2 regions of the Pseudoalteromonas sp. BZA4 genome follow, and region 1 is predicted to be linked to the other one. Evidence: predicted binding sites of a transcription regulator. Region 1 holds the regulator's gene; the other holds the start of a gene.

The links. Region 1 encodes ArgR, which controls arginine synthesis, uptake and breakdown. Its sites were predicted from a motif close to ANTGAATANNTATTCANT; they were not measured.
Region 2: argA (amino-acid N-acetyltransferase) is a predicted target of ArgR. The motif match lies at 5,456-5,473, and genes of this name have one in related genera.

The regions. Positions count from the first base shown of each region.
Region 1 is NZ_JBECOT010000007.1:84,452-93,180, forward strand. Features, by position in the region: gene ispB (octaprenyl diphosphate synthase) at 83-1,054, shown strand; gene mdh (malate dehydrogenase) at 1,144-2,079, opposite strand; gene argR (transcriptional regulator ArgR) at 2,305-2,772, shown strand; gene ABMY41_RS04905 (Dyp-type peroxidase) at 2,769-3,668, opposite strand; gene ABMY41_RS04910 (ABC transporter ATP-binding protein) at 3,730-4,773, opposite strand; gene ABMY41_RS04915 (iron ABC transporter permease) at 4,770-6,404, opposite strand; gene ABMY41_RS04920 (Fe(3+) ABC transporter substrate-binding protein) at 6,482-7,486, opposite strand; gene ABMY41_RS04925 (tRNA-uridine aminocarboxypropyltransferase) at 8,277-8,729, opposite strand, start outside.
Region 2 is NZ_JBECOT010000001.1:211,570-220,298, reverse strand. Features, by position in the region: gene ABMY41_RS00910 (TonB-dependent receptor) at 1-713, shown strand, start outside; gene glnS (glutamine--tRNA ligase) at 800-2,467, opposite strand; gene ABMY41_RS00900 (DUF3083 family protein) at 2,696-3,766, shown strand; gene argA (amino-acid N-acetyltransferase) at 4,053-5,393, opposite strand; gene sucD (succinate--CoA ligase subunit alpha) at 5,587-6,459, opposite strand; gene sucC (ADP-forming succinate--CoA ligase subunit beta) at 6,459-7,625, opposite strand; gene odhB (2-oxoglutarate dehydrogenase complex dihydrolipoyllysine-residue succinyltransferase) at 7,803-8,729, opposite strand, start outside.

The DNA.
Region 1 (8,729 bases):
GAATCATCACAAAATATCGAGCAAGCGCTTTTTTTGTTGTACAATCAGCCCCGTATACCCATAAATATTGGCTCGGAGATCAATGGATATAAAAGCTATCCAGACGTTAATCGAAAATGAAATGGATGACGTCAATCAACTTATACATGCCCAAATGCGCTCAGATGTCGCATTGGTTAACCAACTCGGTTTATACATAGTAAACAGTGGCGGTAAACGCGTTCGTCCTATGTTGGCCATTTTAGCGGCAAAAGCACTTGGTTATGAGGGCAAAGACCATATTACGCTTGCCACTATCATCGAATTTATTCATACCGCAACTTTATTGCATGACGACGTTGTCGACGAGTCACATTTGCGCCGTGGTACGCCTACAGCCAACGCAGAGTTTGGTAATGCAGCGAGCGTTTTGGTGGGTGACTTTATCTATACACGTTCATTTCAGCTTATGGTTGGCCTAGGTAAAATGCCAATCATGCAAATTTTAGCTGATGCAACCAATGTCATCGCTGAAGGTGAAGTATTACAGCTAATGAATTGTAATGACCCTGACACGACAGAACAAAGCTATATGCAGGTTATTTACAGCAAAACGGCAAAATTGTTCGAAGCTGCAACCGGCCTTGCTGCAATTATTACCGAGCAAGACGAACAAACCCTTGAAGCATTAAACTTATACGGTATGCATCTTGGCACTGCATTCCAATTAGTGGATGATGTTCTTGATTACAACGCTGATGCCGAGCAACTTGGTAAAAACATTGGCGATGATTTAGCTGAAGGTAAACCTACCCTACCGCTTATCTACGCAATGCAAAAAGGCACACCAGAGCAAGTTAAGCTAGTACGCGAAGCAATTGAGCTTGGTAATGGTATGGACCACTTAGAGAGCATTCTAGCGGCATTAGCTGACACTAAGGCCCTTGAGTTTGCAATGCAAAAAGCTGAGCAAGAAGCTGACAAAGCAATTGCTTGTATTGCGTTCTTACCAGATACACCGTACAAACAAGCCTTAGAGAGTTTGGCCCGTATCGCCGTTGCCCGCGATCACTAAACGCTATTTATTCGAGCCATTAAAAAAGCCTGCATTTGCAGGCTTTTTTGTTTTCGGCGATTTAAAAAATCGCCTATCATCTGTCGGAATTAACCGTTGATGAAATCAACACCTTCTTGGATGTCTTTGTTAAGTGTAGCTAGCATGTCGTTTTTAGCTTGCTCTTCGAATGCACTTAACTCACCGTAAGAAAGGATTTCTTCAACGCCGTTTTTACCTAGGCGAACTGGGTGTGCGAAGTATGCTGCGTCACCGTTTTCAACTGCAACGTATGCGTAATCAACTACTTCTTCACCTTGTAAGCCTTTAACTAAAGACATACAGAAGCGTGCTGCTGCAGCACCCATTGAAAGAGTCGCTGAACCGCCACCCGCTTTAGCGTTAACAACTTCAGTACCTGCGTTTTGGATACGTGGAGTTAATGCTGCAACTTCTTCGTCAGTGAAAGTAACACCTTCAACTTGAGATAGAAGAGGAAGAATTGTAGTACCTGAGTGACCGCCGATAACAGGAACTTTAACGTCAGTTGCGCTTAAACCTTTAAGTTCAGCAACAAATGCTTCTGAACGGATCACGTCAAGCGTTGTGATACCGAATACACGGTTAGCATCGTAAGTACCCGCTTTTTTGAATACTTCAGCAACGATTGGCACAGTGCCGTTTACTGGGTTAGTGATGATACCTACTAACGCTTTAGGACAGTTTTTAACGATGCCTTCAGCTAATGTTTTGATGATACCTGCGTTTACGTTGAAAAGGTCCGCACGGTCCATGCCTGGCTTACGTGGCATACCCGCTGGGATAAGAACGATATCACAACCAGCTAATGCTGCGTCTAGGCTGTCAGCACCAAAGCCTTCAACTTTAACGTCTGTTGGGATGTGAGAAAGATCAACCGCTACACCAGGAACAACAGGGGCAACATCGTATAACGATAATTCAGAACCTGCAGGTAAACTTGTTTTTAATAATAAAGACAATGCTTGGCCGATACCGCCAGCTGCGCCTAAAACAGCAACTTTCATTGGAATTCTCCGTAATTTGAGGTAGGAAATATTTGTGGCCCTAAAGATAATGAAATTAGCGACTAAAAACAAATTTATCCTGCTTATTTCGCGTATAATTTCGACCATAGTTGTAAACTTAGCTGTAAAGACACAGCATTTTGGACGACTTTGTAAACTAATACTGCATAAATATGCAGAGTTGTGTAGAATTACCCTACATTTTATGAATAAAGAAACGGCAACATGCAACCACAAGACAAACAAGAAGCACTGATCAAAGCGTTTAAAGCGCTATTAAAAGAAGAAAACTTCGGCTCACAAGGTGAGATTGTCGAAGCATTAAAAGAGCAAGGCTTTGATAATATTAGTCAAAGTAAAGTCTCTCGCATGTTAAGCAAGTTCGGTGCAGTACGTACTCGCAATGCAAAACAAGAAATGGTCTATTGTTTACCGGCTGAAATGGGTGTGCCAACAGCGAAAAGCCCACTGCGTCAGCTTGTTATTGATATTATGCATAACGAAATGATGATTATTATTCGCACTAGCCCAGGCGCAGCTCAATTAATTGCTCGTTTACTTGATTCACTCGGTAAGGCAGATGGTGTACTCGGCACCATTGCAGGCGACGACACTATTTTTATCGCCCCTGCGAAGATTTCTGAAATCGATGTGACGCTTGATCGCGTGCGCACTTTATTCGATACCGTTTAAAGTTGCTTTAAGAAGTTTACTGACGGGGCGAAAAACGCAGATCCCATATCGGCTTGAGTAAAATCGAGCCAATGATCATAGCAATCGCCCTGCCCCAAACGACTCTTTAATACCTGCTCAAACGCATCCCCTTGCGCAGCACACGAAACCATTAAAATACCCTGCTTATGCACATCACCAAATGGCATGCTTTGGTTTAGCAATAGTGGCTGGCCATGCTCATCTTTTAATTCACTACGAACCGCATGACTGGTTTCTACAGCAGGCACAATCAAGGTGTTATCTAGACGCGTGCGCCCCATGATTTGCTCTTGCTCAGACAACGATAAATGCTGCCAGACACTCAAATCATGCACAAAGCGCTGAACATGAATATAACTGCCTTGGTCTTCAAAGTAACCCGGTTTATCGATAAGTGCTGTACTACGTTTTTGACGGCCATGAGGTGTATCGCCTGCATAAATGAAGCCGTTAAAATCACGTCCATCTAAAAACCGAAAATTACGGACCTGCTCCACCAGCTCAACATCCGGTGTTAATAATTTTAGAATTTGCAGAGCAAATAGATGATTTACATCTTCACGGTCAGAGCGAATTTGCACAAACAAGTCAAATGGCTGAGCACTAATCACATGCTCACTATGAGTCACATTCGGAAAGCTTTGCAATTGGCTTGGGATAAACTCGGGCAGAATATGCGGCCAATACTGAGCACCAAGGGCAACCACACACGATAGCATAGCTTCTGAGAACTGATCAGCAAACTCATCTTGAATGACGCTAACGCGTTTTAGTTTTTTACGTAATGACTCATCATGGCCATCGTAAACATTAAAAAACAGGTGCAAACCATGTAAGTTTGCTTCAGCACAAATCCCAGATTGCGCTTGCGCCATAGTGAATCCTTAGCTTCTCGTTATTTGCACAAAGCCAAGGATTCAAGATTGTTATTTATTACTAATCATGAAAAAAATTGACTGTGTGCGGCATTATTTTTATTTTTACAGGCTGCTCAACAGCTAACACGCGGTCTTGCTCTGCAGCAACTTCACACTCTTGCCCTGCAATATTGATACGATATACATAACGCGTACCGATAAAACGCCTGTGCAAGATAGTTAAACTGTTTGCGTCACTGTGCGCAGCTTCACACAACTGAATATGATGCGGCCTTATATACACTTGACCTTGCTGACAATTAGTATTGCTTGCCGTCAATGAGTGAACCACACCAAACGCCGTTTCGTATTCAGTTGGCGTTAATACTTTTGCCGTTAAGTATATGCCCGTACCAAGAAACTCTGCAACCACCTTTGAGTTAGGTTGACTAAATAACTGCTCCGGAGAGCCCTGTTGGGCGATTTTTCCGCCATGCATAACCGCAAGCGTGTCGGCAAATGCGAAAGCTTCTTCCTTCGAGTGGGTAACAAATACCGCAGAAACCTGCTGAGCTTTAATAATGCGACGTATATCGGCAATAAGCTCAAAACGCACTTGTGTATCAATATTCGAAAATGGCTCATCAAGTAATAATAAACTTGGTTTGTAAGCAAGTGCACGGGCTATTGCCACTCGTTGCTGCTGGCCACCAGAAAGCTGATGCGGATATCGCTTTGCACAACCATCGAGTTTAACAAGGGTAAGCATTTCATCGACACGCTCTCGCTTTTGCGCTTTACTCATGTTGCTTAGGCCAAACGCAATGTTGTCGCTTACCGTTAAATGAGGAAACAACGCATAGTCTTGGAACATCATGCCAATATTACGTTTCTCCGGTGCAACAAACAGCCCACTATCGTTGACCACTTTCGAATCAATACTCATATAGCCTTGCTCAGGCTGTAAAATTCCGGCAATTGCCTTTAGGGTGGTAGTTTTGCCGCAGCCACTTGCGCCAAGCAAACAGACGATTTCATCTTGTTCAACATTGAGGTTTAGTTCACTCAACACCTGAGTCACATTGTACTGATAAGCTAAGTCTTTAATTATCAAATGACTCATGAGTGATTTTGCTCCATCGAACGATTAACGAAATACAAAGGGATTAACCCAACTAACACGATAAACAAGGCTGAAATTGACGCAAGCTCCAATTGCTCATCACTAACATATTGAAAAACATGAGTTGCCAGGGTTTCAAAATTAAAAGGTCTGAGTAATAGAGCTGCTGGTAACTCTTTCATGCACTCAATAAACACTAACAAGCCAGCTGTTAGAATGCCGCGCTTTAACAGTGGTAAATGTACTCGCCACAAGGTTTGTAAGGGCCCTTTGCCCATTGATTGGCTGGCCATATCTAGCGATGGGCTAATACGTAAAAAACTGCTTTCAAGCGCGCCATGCGCAATCGCATAAAAACGTACAACATAAGCAAAAATCATCGCAAATAAAGTGCCGCTCAAAAGTAATCCTGGTGATAAACCAAAAGGTTCAAGCCAATTATTTAATGCATCATCTAACTGAGTTAATGGTAGCAATACGGCAATGGCTAACACAGTACCAGGTAAGGCGTAGCCAGTACTTGCTAAACGCCCTGGGATCAAAGGGTAAGCTTGTTTCGCAATACGTTGATAAAACAATACCAATAAGCTCAATAGAATAGTTGCAATACTCACCACAACAGCCACTTTAAAGCTTTGCCAAGCGTAATTAAAGAATGCCCCATTCCATGCTTCATCTGCATAAACAATAGCGTATTTAACTAACACCCCAACCGGCAAAATAAAAGCCAGTACTAGCACAACGGTACAAGCCAAGCTTGCAGCCCATGCGGCACTGCCTTTTAAGCGATACAAGGTTGCACTGTTAACGCTTGACTGACGCTCATACACAGCTTGATTACGACGACTAAAGCGTTCAACCATGATGGTTAAAAACAAAATCAGTAACATAATGCCTGAAATTTTCGCCGCTGCCGTTAATGAGTAATAGCCAAGCCATGTATCGTAAACAGCGGTCGTTAGTGTGCTCACAGCAAAGTAATTAACAGTGGCAAAATCAGCCATAGCTTCCATACTGATTAATGTAACCCCTGCCACAATCGCCCCACGACCAAGAGGCAAACTAACGCGTAAAAAACTTTGTAATGGTGATAGCCCCATTAGTTGACTAGCTTGTACTAGTTTAAAAGACTGCTCTCTGAGTGCCGTTTTAAAAATTAGGTATAAGTAAGGATAGAGTACCAAGGCAATCATAAAAATAGCCCCAGTCAATGTACGAATATCAAAAAACCAGTAATCGTCTGGTGATTGCCAGCCAAACCAGTCTCTAAGGGCTATTTGTACTGGCCCTGCGTAATCAAGCAAGTCGGTATACACATAGGCGATGAGATAAGTTGGCATTGCTAATGGCAGCATTAACGCCCATTCAAATTGCTTTCGCCCAGGAAAGTCACAATATGCAGTTAACCAAGCTAACGGCAATGCAATTACACAGCTCAGCAGCCCTACCCCTGCAATAAGTATGAGTGTATTACGGGTATAATCCCACAGCACAGTATCGAAAAGGTGCTGAAATACATCTGAATCTCCTTGCAGAGACTCAAATAACAAAAAGCCTAATGGCGTAACAAGCAACAGGCCAATAAGCCAGGCTATTAGCTGCCAACGCGACAGCGAAAACTTCACATGCATAAGTGGATTAATACCAGATAAAATAAAAGCTGTTAAAAAACAGCTTTTATAAAAATGTGTTACGAGAAATATCCTCGTTATAAATCAAACTTTACTTCATCAATCAGCTTCAGTGCCACAGGGCGATATTTGCTGATCTCATCAAGAGGAAGGCTATCTTCTTTAAACTCTCCCCATGATGCAACCATCTCAGATAATGCAACCCCTTGCTTTACAGGGTATTCCATATTAACTGAAGCATACATATTTTGCGCCTTATTGTCGGTCATATACTCAACCAGTTTCAAGGCATTTTCAGGGTTTTTAGCATAACGGGTCATAACAACGCCCGATACATTGATATGAGAACCACGGTTTGTTTGGTTAGGGAAGTTAATATAAACCGCTTCAGCCCATGATTTTTGCTGCTCATCTTGCATCATTTTGCCAAAATAATAGCTGTTGCCTAACGCCAGATCGCATAAACCTTCTTTTACGGCTTTGACTTGCGCTCTGTCATTACCTTGCGGCTTACGTGCTAAATTGGCTTTTACGCCCTCAAGCCATTGCTTAGTTTTTGCTTCGCCATGGTGAGCAACCATAGAAGCAACTAAACCTAAATTGTAAGGGTGTTTACCAGATCGAGTGCAGATCTTACCTTTGTATTTTGGATCGGCTAAATCCTCGTAAGTTAATTCAGCAAGTGCACCAACACGCTCTTTTGCAGAGTAAACATTACGTACACGTTTAGTAAGTGCTATCCATTGACCGTCGGCATCGCGAAAAGTGCTTGGCACATTCGCATTAACCACATCACTATTAATTGATTGCGTTAAGCCTAAGTCCTCTAATTGAATCAGCGCACTAAAATTAGAGGTTAATACTAAATCAGCCTTACTGTGCTTACCTTCACGCTTTACACGTTCAATTAACCCTTTTTTAGCAAAAACCACGTTAGTTTTAATACCTGTTTGCTTAGTGAAATCATCCAAAATAGGCTGAATTAAGAATGGTTGACGAAACGAGTAAATATTTACTACATCTGCAGCAAATGTAGGCGCGCTTAATAATGCGCTAAGTAATACTAAGGCTGTTTTCTTCATTTTATAGCACCTAAATAGTAACAATTATCAAAATATTTTACCTAGAGTTAGGGCAAAGTGCACCCGTTTAAACTTATATTTCAATCAACCTAACTGCCATTTAGGAATTTGCATGTAAGACATATCTCACCCACATGGCAGTTATTGAGTAAAAACCACCAGCAAACACTGCACAAAACAAGATAAACACTTGAAATATAACAACATACTTTAAATGACAATAAAATAACCAGCAGATTAAGTAAGATTTTGACCTACTCAGCTTTGCCCATTTCTCTATAATTACTTACATCAACTAAGCAAGAAGCTTAATGAGTAGATGGATAAGGAAGCATTACTCATAATACCGCGGAATAAGGTTCATTAGGAGAATAAGGAATCAAGGACAGGCTCAGGAAGAGTAACGCAATGGAGTGACAACCTACGGACAACATCAGGATGATGTGGAATGGCATGACAACAGGACGTTGTTATACAGGAAGTTCAAAAAGTGGAATAAAGGACAGGCCGTTAGGGCATCGCAATGGATTTGCAAACAAAGGGATAGTGTCAGGATGGCACGTAAAGGAGTGGTAAAGTATTTACCAGCATGGATGTAAAGGACTAACAAGGAAACAAGGCGGGATTGCCTTATATTGCACAGAACCAATAAGTAAAGTGTAATCGCATGGATTGGCAAAGTTTAGGGAGTTGATTAGATTCAATTGCAGGATGCAAAAAATTAAGAAGATTCCGCAAGCGCGACTAGAGATAGTACGCGCTTTTCTTTTGCCTAAAATTTAGTAAAGAGTTATTGCTCTGGGCGTCCCTTATTACGCTTACCTAGCAGATAAGCATCTCTAAACTTAATAAAATGTTGCTCAAGCTTTTGTGTAGCATCTTCTTCACCGGCAAGGGCAAGTACCATAATAGCCACCTCAGCGGTGCCTAGTTGATGCTCATGCGGGGCAACACGTAATCGATAATCAGATAGCTTTTCAGGCGTAATTGAAAACACAGGAAGATTATCTAGATAAGGGCTTTTACGGATCATTTTCTTTGCTTCACGCCAAGTCCCATCTAAAAAGATAAACAATGGACGTTTACCTTCAACAGGAGTTACTTCGGTGATCACGCGCTCTTCGTCGTCAACATCGCTGGCAGGAAAAATAACCATTGGCTGATACTGAGGATCTGCCAACAAGCTTAATAAGGCTTCATCTGGATTTGTTCTATCCCACTTAAAGGCATGATTATCTGGCAC
Region 2 (8,729 bases), on a different contig from region 1:
TTCATATTGCAACAGGTACTTATGAGCTAGGCCTTGGTTATCATATTGAAGACGGCGAAATTCATTTTGAGCCAGAAGATATCGAGCAAGAAACTGCAACGAACTTTGACTTAAGTTTCCGCCGCTTTATTGGTGACTTTGGTTACACAGTTAACTTCTTCTATAACGACATTGAAAACTATTACTACCAGCAAAATACCGGTTTAGTTTTTGATGAAGAGCATGGCTTAGAATCAGCAGCTGATGCAGGTGAAGATGCAATGGCGGTTTACCAATTCACAAGTAAAGATGCGAAATTATACGGTATTGAATTTGACGTACACTATCAAGTGACGCCAAGTGCGCTAGTTAAAGTGTTTGGTGATTCAACAACGGCTAAGCTAAAAGATGATGAAGGTTACTTACCTCGTATCCCTGCTAATAAACTGGGTTCTGAATTACAGTACACAGTGTCTGATTGGAAGTTTAGCCTAACCGGTACTCATTATTTTGAGCAGTCTGACATTACTGCTTACGAGACAAAAACTGACGGTTATACCCTGTTTGATGCATCAGCTAACTACCAACTTGACTTAGGTCCTGTTGATACACAGCTTTACATTAATGTTGACAACTTAACCGATGAACTTGGTTTCGTACACAGCTCATTCATTAAAGAAAAAGCGCCACTACCTGGTCGTAATTTCAGCTTGGGTATTCGCGGTTATTTCTAATCGCTTTTAATGGTGATAAAAAAACCCTTTCACTTTTAAAGTGAAAGGGTTTTTTATTAAGCTTAGAAACTAAATAAAATTAGCTATTAGCCCTTTTGTTCAATCTTAGCCCATGAATCACGAAGACCCACAGTTTGATTGAATACTAATGTTTCTGCTTTGCTATCACGACAGAAGTAACCTGTACGCTCAAACTGGAAGCCCTGCTCTGCTTGTGCATTTGCCAGTGACGGCTCAACTTTCGCATTTTCAAGAACCACAAGTGATTCAGGGTTTAGTGTTGCGTTAAAGTCTTCTGCTGCAGCTGGGTTTGGTACATTAAATAAACGGTCGTATAAACGAACTTCAGCTGTGATAGATTCACTTGCTGATACCCAGTGAATAACACCTTTAACCTTACGGCCATCACTTGGATTTTTACCCAGAGTTTCAGGATCGTAAGAGCAGAAAATAGTCGTAATTTCGCCGTTTTCGTCTTTTTCAACGCGCTCAGCTTTAATTACATACGCACCACGTAAACGTACTTCTTTATCAAGAACTAAACGCTTAAACTTATTGTTTGCTTCTTCACGGAAGTCTTCACGCTCGATATAAAGTTCACGAGTGAAAGGTACGTCACGGCGACCCATCTCTTCTTTATTCGGGTGATTAGCAACAGATAACGTCTCTACTTTATCTGCGTCATAGTTTTCGATAACAACCTTCACAGGATCAAGAACAGCCATTGCACGAGGTGCATGCTCATTTAGGTCTTCACGGATACAGGCTTCTAGCATACCCATTTCAACCATGTTCTCTTGTTTAGTGATACCGATACGAGAACAGAACTCACGTACTGATGCAGGTGTATAACCACGACGACGTAAACCAGCAATCGTTGGCATACGTGGGTCGTCCCAGCCTTCAACATGTCCATTTACCACTAAGTCGTTTAATTTACGCTTAGACATAATGGTGTACTCAAGATTTAATCGTGAGAACTCGATTTGTTGCGGATGACACTCAAGGCTGATGTTATCTAATACCCAATCGTATAAGCGACGGTTATCTTGGAACTCAAGCGTACATAATGAATGTGTAATACCTTCTAGCGCATCTGAAATACAGTGTGTGAAGTCGTACATTGGGTAAATGCACCACTTGTCACCTGTTTGGTGGTGATGAGCAAAACGAACACGGTAAATAATCGGATCACGCAGTACCATGAATGAGCTTGCCATATCGATTTTAGCACGCAGTACACACTCACCTTCTTTGAATTCACCATTACGCATTTTTTCAAATAGCGCTAGGTTTTCTTCAACTGGCGTATCACGATATGGGCTATTTTTACCTGGCTCTTTTAAAGTACCACGGTATTCACGGGCTTGATCTGGCGATAAGAAACACACATACGCTAGGCCTTTTTCGATAAGCTCAACAGCATAGCCGTATAAGGCATCGAAATAGTTAGATGAATACTTAATTTCACCATCCCACTGGAAACCTAACCACTGCACATCTTCTTTAATCGAATTTACGTAGTTGATGTCTTCTTTTTCTGGGTTCGTATCATCAAAACGTAAGTTACAAAGACCTTGATAATCTTGGGCGATACCAAAATTCAAACAAATAGACTTTGCATGACCAATGTGTAAAAAACCGTTTGGTTCTGGTGGAAAACGCGTGTGTGTAGTCGCATGCTTACCGCTTGCTAGATCTTCGTCGATACGCGTTCTAATAAAGTTACTTGGGCGATTCTCAATTTCCGCCATAGGAGCATAATCCTCTGAATATTGCATGGTGACAAAACTAATGCATTATTACAAAAACAAACCCTAACATACAGTGGTTGCATCATGTTTATTGAAGATATTACGTCGATTGTTAAATACATAGTTCACAGACTCGACAAAATCGGTAAAAAAATTGTTCTAACGCAATAAAATGATCATTGACTAGCGATATAGTGCCGTCAGTTTCACTACCAATAAGGAAAAAAGATGGCTTCGCTCAATCAACATCGAGTCTATATTCCAAGCTCAGCACGTGCAAACCAGTATGTGTTAGTTGAATTTAAACCTACTGATGAGTTTTTTGCCCAGTTCACCAATGTGAGCTGTGCTTATAAGCGTCTTGCAAGGGAGTTATTTGCACTATGTGATGAGTATGAATTACATAATGTACACCTAATCGCCAACGATAAACTGCCAGTGGTTCGTTACCATGATGAGGCATATAGCTTAGAAACCGCTAAGCAAATTTTGTTTTTCTATAACCCACAATACCATGAAGCACATAATGTATTTGCTGATGGTGAGCAAAAATGCAAAAAAATTCGTTTATTATTCTTAGCGACCGGTGAAGATATTCGCGCTCATGCGGCTAGTTTTCATCATAATGTGCAAAGAGTGATCAACTCACTACAAGAAAAACTACTAAGCGGCCAACCACCTCTTAAAATTCGTGACCACCAACATCTAACTTATGATTTATTTGCTAAAGCAAAAGGTCACAAAGAAAGCTATGGCTATAAATTACGTAGCTTGTATCCACGTTACCAGTCTCGCCAATGTCATTTACCAAATGAACACAGTGAGATGACATACGCTGGGTTTTCGATTCCAGTAACTCGCGCCATTAAAACGCAATTCCAGCATATGTTGAACGAAGAAAATTATACGCAGTTTTATCAATATATCTTTGATGCATTCAAACGAGCATGTGATAAACGCGGATTAACACTCGGCGCTTTTATCGCTAACGGTACCCGCCCTATTGTTCGTAATAGCAATATTGATAACGCACAAAGTAACAGCGAACTGCAAAAACTAACCTTTGATTGCAGCTCTGAGCAGGTGCAATTACAACAGTATTGGGATGCAGATCAACTTGTGGATTCGCTACATTTTGTGATTGCCGCAGCTGATAAAGACAAGCATGACATTGGTTATGGTAAGTTTATGAATCAAGTGCAAAGTGCGATAAATGAAGTTACCGACGAGCTGGCATTTAATCCAACTCGCCAAGATTTACGCGTGCGTTTTTATCAGCACATTAACTATCAATATTAAGAGTATACCCAAGCCCCCTCAAGATGCAGAATTCAGCGTTTCACAGGTGCTTAATATCAAGGCGTTACTTTGCAAGAATGGCAGTCCCTTTTAAGAAGTAACAACGATGAGAGTAAGTGCCTGTGAAGCGCCCAAAGGGTTGGTTTAAAAGCAATTTATACTGCGTTATTGATTTTAACAATAGAACCACTATTACTTGCAATCAATGCCTTGCCTAAATTGCTTTTAATTCCAACTGAAACTCGCACCCTGAGGATGTTTGGGTATATAAGAGGTGACGCATGCGTCACCTCTTATTACCTAGCTTAGTTAAATCTAGCCGCAATACTTTAGAGCGGCGTTCATGGTTATAAAGCGCTTTTTTCTTCGCAGGTAGTTCATCAACTGTCACTATTTCAAAGCTTTGCTCTAAAAACCAGTGAATGCTACGTGTAGTGAGTGCAAATAAATGCGAATAACCCGCACGTTTAGCCTTATTAATAATAAACCTCAGTAGATAACTGCCGCGATCGGCATCTCGGTACTGAGGGTGAACAGCCAAACTTGCAAACTCCCCTACTTGTTCATCAGCAAACGGATACAAAGCCGCACACGCTATAATAAGACCATCACGCTCAATAACCGTAAATTGTTCAATTTCGATTTCTAGCTGTTCACGAGAACGGCGCACCAAATAGCCTTGCTGTTCAAGGGGTCTTATAAGGTTAATGATTCCGGTAATATCAGCAATACTTGCACTTCGTAATTGCTCAGAGCTTTGTGGTGCGATTTGTGTACCAATACCATCTAAAGAGAACAGCTCTTGTAATAAGGCGCCATCTTCTTTGTAACTAACAAGATGGCAACGATGTACGCCACCTCGACAAGCATCAATTGCAGCTTGTAAGAATACGGTTGCGCTTACACATGAGTCAGGTTGCTTGCGATAGTTTACTAGTAGCTGCTCAGCTTCATTTGGCATTAGCTCTGCAATCGCCTCACCATTTTCATCCAAAATACCGGCTTCTTTACAAAAGCCAAGCATTTTATCGGCGCGTAGTTTGAGAGCTACTTGCGTAGCAATTTCTTCAGCAGTTAAGTTAAAACTTTCACCTGTGACAGATGCCGCTATTGGCCCAAGCAGAACAATTCCGTTGTTATCTAACTGGTGGCGAATACCCGCAACATCGATACGTCTCACTCTACCTGAATGATGATAGTCCACACCTTCATCAACACCTAAAGGCTGAGCAATAACAAAATTACCAGTCACCACATTTAAAAATGAGCCCGACATAGGTGTACTACTTAAAGACGTAGATAAACGCGCTGTTATATCGAACTGCATCGCACCCGCTACTTTTTTGATCACATCAAATGTTGCGTTATCAGTTACCCGTATCTCATTATGAAACTGACTAGTTATGCCAACTTGTTCAAGCGCTGCGTTAAACTGTGGGCGAGCACCAAACACTAAAACAATCTTAATACCAAGACTAGTTAATAGCGCGACATCGTTGATGATGCTGCGACAACCAGACTGATCGATCGCCTCTCCGCCAAGCATAACAACGAATGTTTTACCGCGGTGAGCATTAACGTATGGGGTTGACTGGCGAAATCCATCTACCAATTCTGTGGTACGCACGTAATATTTACCTTATTAAAGTCGAATGTTTTAATAAAAACAGATATACAAGCCACAAGTGTAGAGAATTTATATTCACAAATAAAGCATTATTATTCTTAATTTGTGATTGGAATTTTCTTGTAGGGAACAAAAAAGTGATAGATACAAAAAAGGCCCGCAAAAGCGAGCCTTTTTAAGAGATTAAAACTGATTACCAGCCTGTTTTCTCTTTAAGTGCAGCACCGATGTCAGCTAGTGAACGTACAGTTTTTACGCCAGCAGCTTCTAATGCAGCAAATTTCTCATCAGCAGTACCTTTACCGCCTGCGATGATTGCACCAGCGTGACCCATACGCTTACCTGGAGGTGCAGTAACACCCGCAATGTAAGAAACAACTGGTTTAGTCACGTTGTGCTTGATGTATTCTGCAGCTTCTTCTTCTGCAGTACCACCGATTTCACCGATCATAACGATAGCTTCAGTTTGCTCGTCTTTTTCGAACATTTCTAAAACGTCGATGAAGTTAGTGCCAGGGATTGGGTCACCACCGATACCAACACATGTTGATTGGCCGAAACCAGCGTCAGTAGTTTGCTTAACCGCTTCGTAAGTAAGAGTACCAGAACGTGATACGATACCAACTTTACCAGGCTTGTGGATGTGACCAGGCATGATACCGATCTTAGTTTCACCCGGAGTGATAACACCTGGGCAGTTAGGACCGATCATACGAACACCAGTTTGATCAAGCTTAACTTTAACGTCAACCATGTCTAGTGTTGGGATACCTTCAGTGATACAAACGATTAGCTCGATGCCAGCATCGATAGCTTCTAAGATTGCATCTTTACAGAAAGGTGCTGGTACGTAGATAACTGATGCAGTTGCGCCAGTTGCTTCAACAGCGTCACGTACAGTGTTGAATACTGGAAGACCAAGGTGCGTTTGACCGCCTTTACCTGGGCTTACACCACCAACCATTTGTGTACCGTACTCAAGCGCTTGCTCAGAGTGGAAAGTACCTTGGCCACCTGTGAAACCTTGACAGATAACTTTTGTATCTTTATTGATTAATACAGACATTATTTGCCCTCCGCAGCAGCAACAACTTTTTCAGCTGCGTCTGTTAGTGATTCAGCAGCGATGATGTTAAGGTCAGACTTAGCTAGTACTTCACGACCAAGTTCAGCGTTAGTACCTTCTAAACGTACAACTACAGGAACGTTAACACCTACTTCTTTAACTGCGCCGATGATACCTTCTGCGATCATGTCACAACGTACGATACCACCAAAGATGTTAACTAAAACAGCTTTAACGTTGTCGTCAGATAAGATGATCTTGAATGCTTCAGATACACGCTCTTTAGTTGCACCGCCACCAACATCTAGGAAGTTAGCTGGCTTGCCACCGTGTAGGTTTACGATGTCCATAGTACCCATTGCTAGGCCTGCACCGTTAACCATACAACCAACGTTACCGTCTAGTGCAACGTAGTTAAGCTCGAAGCTTGCAGCGTGAGCTTCACGCGCATCTTCTTGTGAAGGATCGTGCATTTCACGGATTTTAGGTTGACGGTAAAGCGCGTTACCATCTACACCGATTTTACCGTCTAGACAGTGAAGGTTACCTTCGTCTGTGATTACTAGCGGGTTGATTTCTAATAGAGCGAAATCGAAATCGTTGAACATGTTAGCAAGACCCATGAAGATCTTAACGAACTGTTTCATTTGAGTAGGGTTTAAACCTAGTTTGAAGCCTAACTCACGAGCTTGGTAAGCTTGAGGACCAACTAGTGGATCGATCTCAGCTTTGTGAATTAGTTCTGGAGTTTCTTCTGCAACTTGCTCGATTTCAACACCACCTTCAGTAGATGCCATGAAAACAACTTTACGAGAAGCACGATCTACTACAGCGCCAAGGTATAATTCGTTAGCGATGTCAGTGCAGCTTTCAACAAGAATTTTTGATACTGGCTGACCATTTTCGTCTGTTTGGTAAGTAACTAAGTTTTTACCTAACCAGTTCGCAGCGAACTCTTTAACTTCGTCAGTTGTTTTAACTAGCTTAACACCGCCAGCTTTACCACGGCCACCTGCGTGAACCTGTGTTTTAACAACCCACATATCACCGCCGATTTTCTCAGCAGCTGCTGCAGCTTCTTCAGGTGTATCGCAAGCGAAACCTTGAGAAACTGGTAAACCATATTCGGCAAAAAGTTGTTTTGCCTGATACTCATGCAAATTCATGATGCTTTATCCAATTTTTTATACTAAAAGAGCTGAATATTTATGCAAAATAAACAGCTATCCCAAATTGCGCACTTAGTATAAATCCCAAGGCTCCACATGAAAACCCCAGTTAGACCAAAGGCGCAAAAAAAAAGCTGTGAACGAGGTTCACAGCTTAGTTTTCATACAACCAGATTAAACATCTAGTAGTAAACGAGTCGGATCTTCAAGTAACTCTTTAATTGTTACTAAGAAACCTACTGATTCTTTACCATCGATTTGGCGGTGATCATAAGATAACGCTAAGTACATCATTGGTAAGATTTCAACTTTACCATTTACAGCCATAGGACGCTCTTGGATTTTGTGCATACCTAAAATTGAAGACTGTGGTAAGTTGATGATTGGTGTAGATAGTAATGAACCGAATACACCACCGTTAGTGATAGTGAAGTTACCACCTGTCATATCATCAAGTGATAATTTACCGTCACGACCTTTAAGCGCTAGCTCACGGATACCTTTTTCGATTTCAGCAACTGATAGCTTGTCACAGTCTTTAAGAACTGGAGTAACAAGACCACGTGGTGTAGAAACCGCGATGCTGATGTCGAAGTAGTTGTGATAAACAATATCATCACCGTCGATAGACGCATTTACTTCAGGGAAACGCTTAAGTGCTTCAGTAACTGCTTTCACGTAGAAAGACATGAAGCCTAAACGGATACCGTGACGCTTTTCGAATACTTCTTGGTACTGCTTACGAAGGTCCATGATTGGCTTCATGTTAACTTCGTTGAAAGTCGTTAACATTGCCGTTGAGTTTTTCGCTTCAAGAAGACGATTAGCGATTGTTTTACGTAAACGAGTCATAGGAACACGTTTTTGTGTACGGTCACCCATAGGTGCTGCTGGCGCTGATACTTCTGCTTTAGGCGCTGCTGCCGGTGCTTTTAAGAATGTATCAACATCTTCTTTAGTTACACGGCCATTTTTGCCAGTACCTTTAATTTTTGATGCATCAAGGCCTTTCTCAGCGATTAAACGACGAACTGACGGCGTTAACACGTCAGAGCTGTCATTTGATTCGCTTGCTGGTGCTGCTTCAGCTTTAGGAGCTGC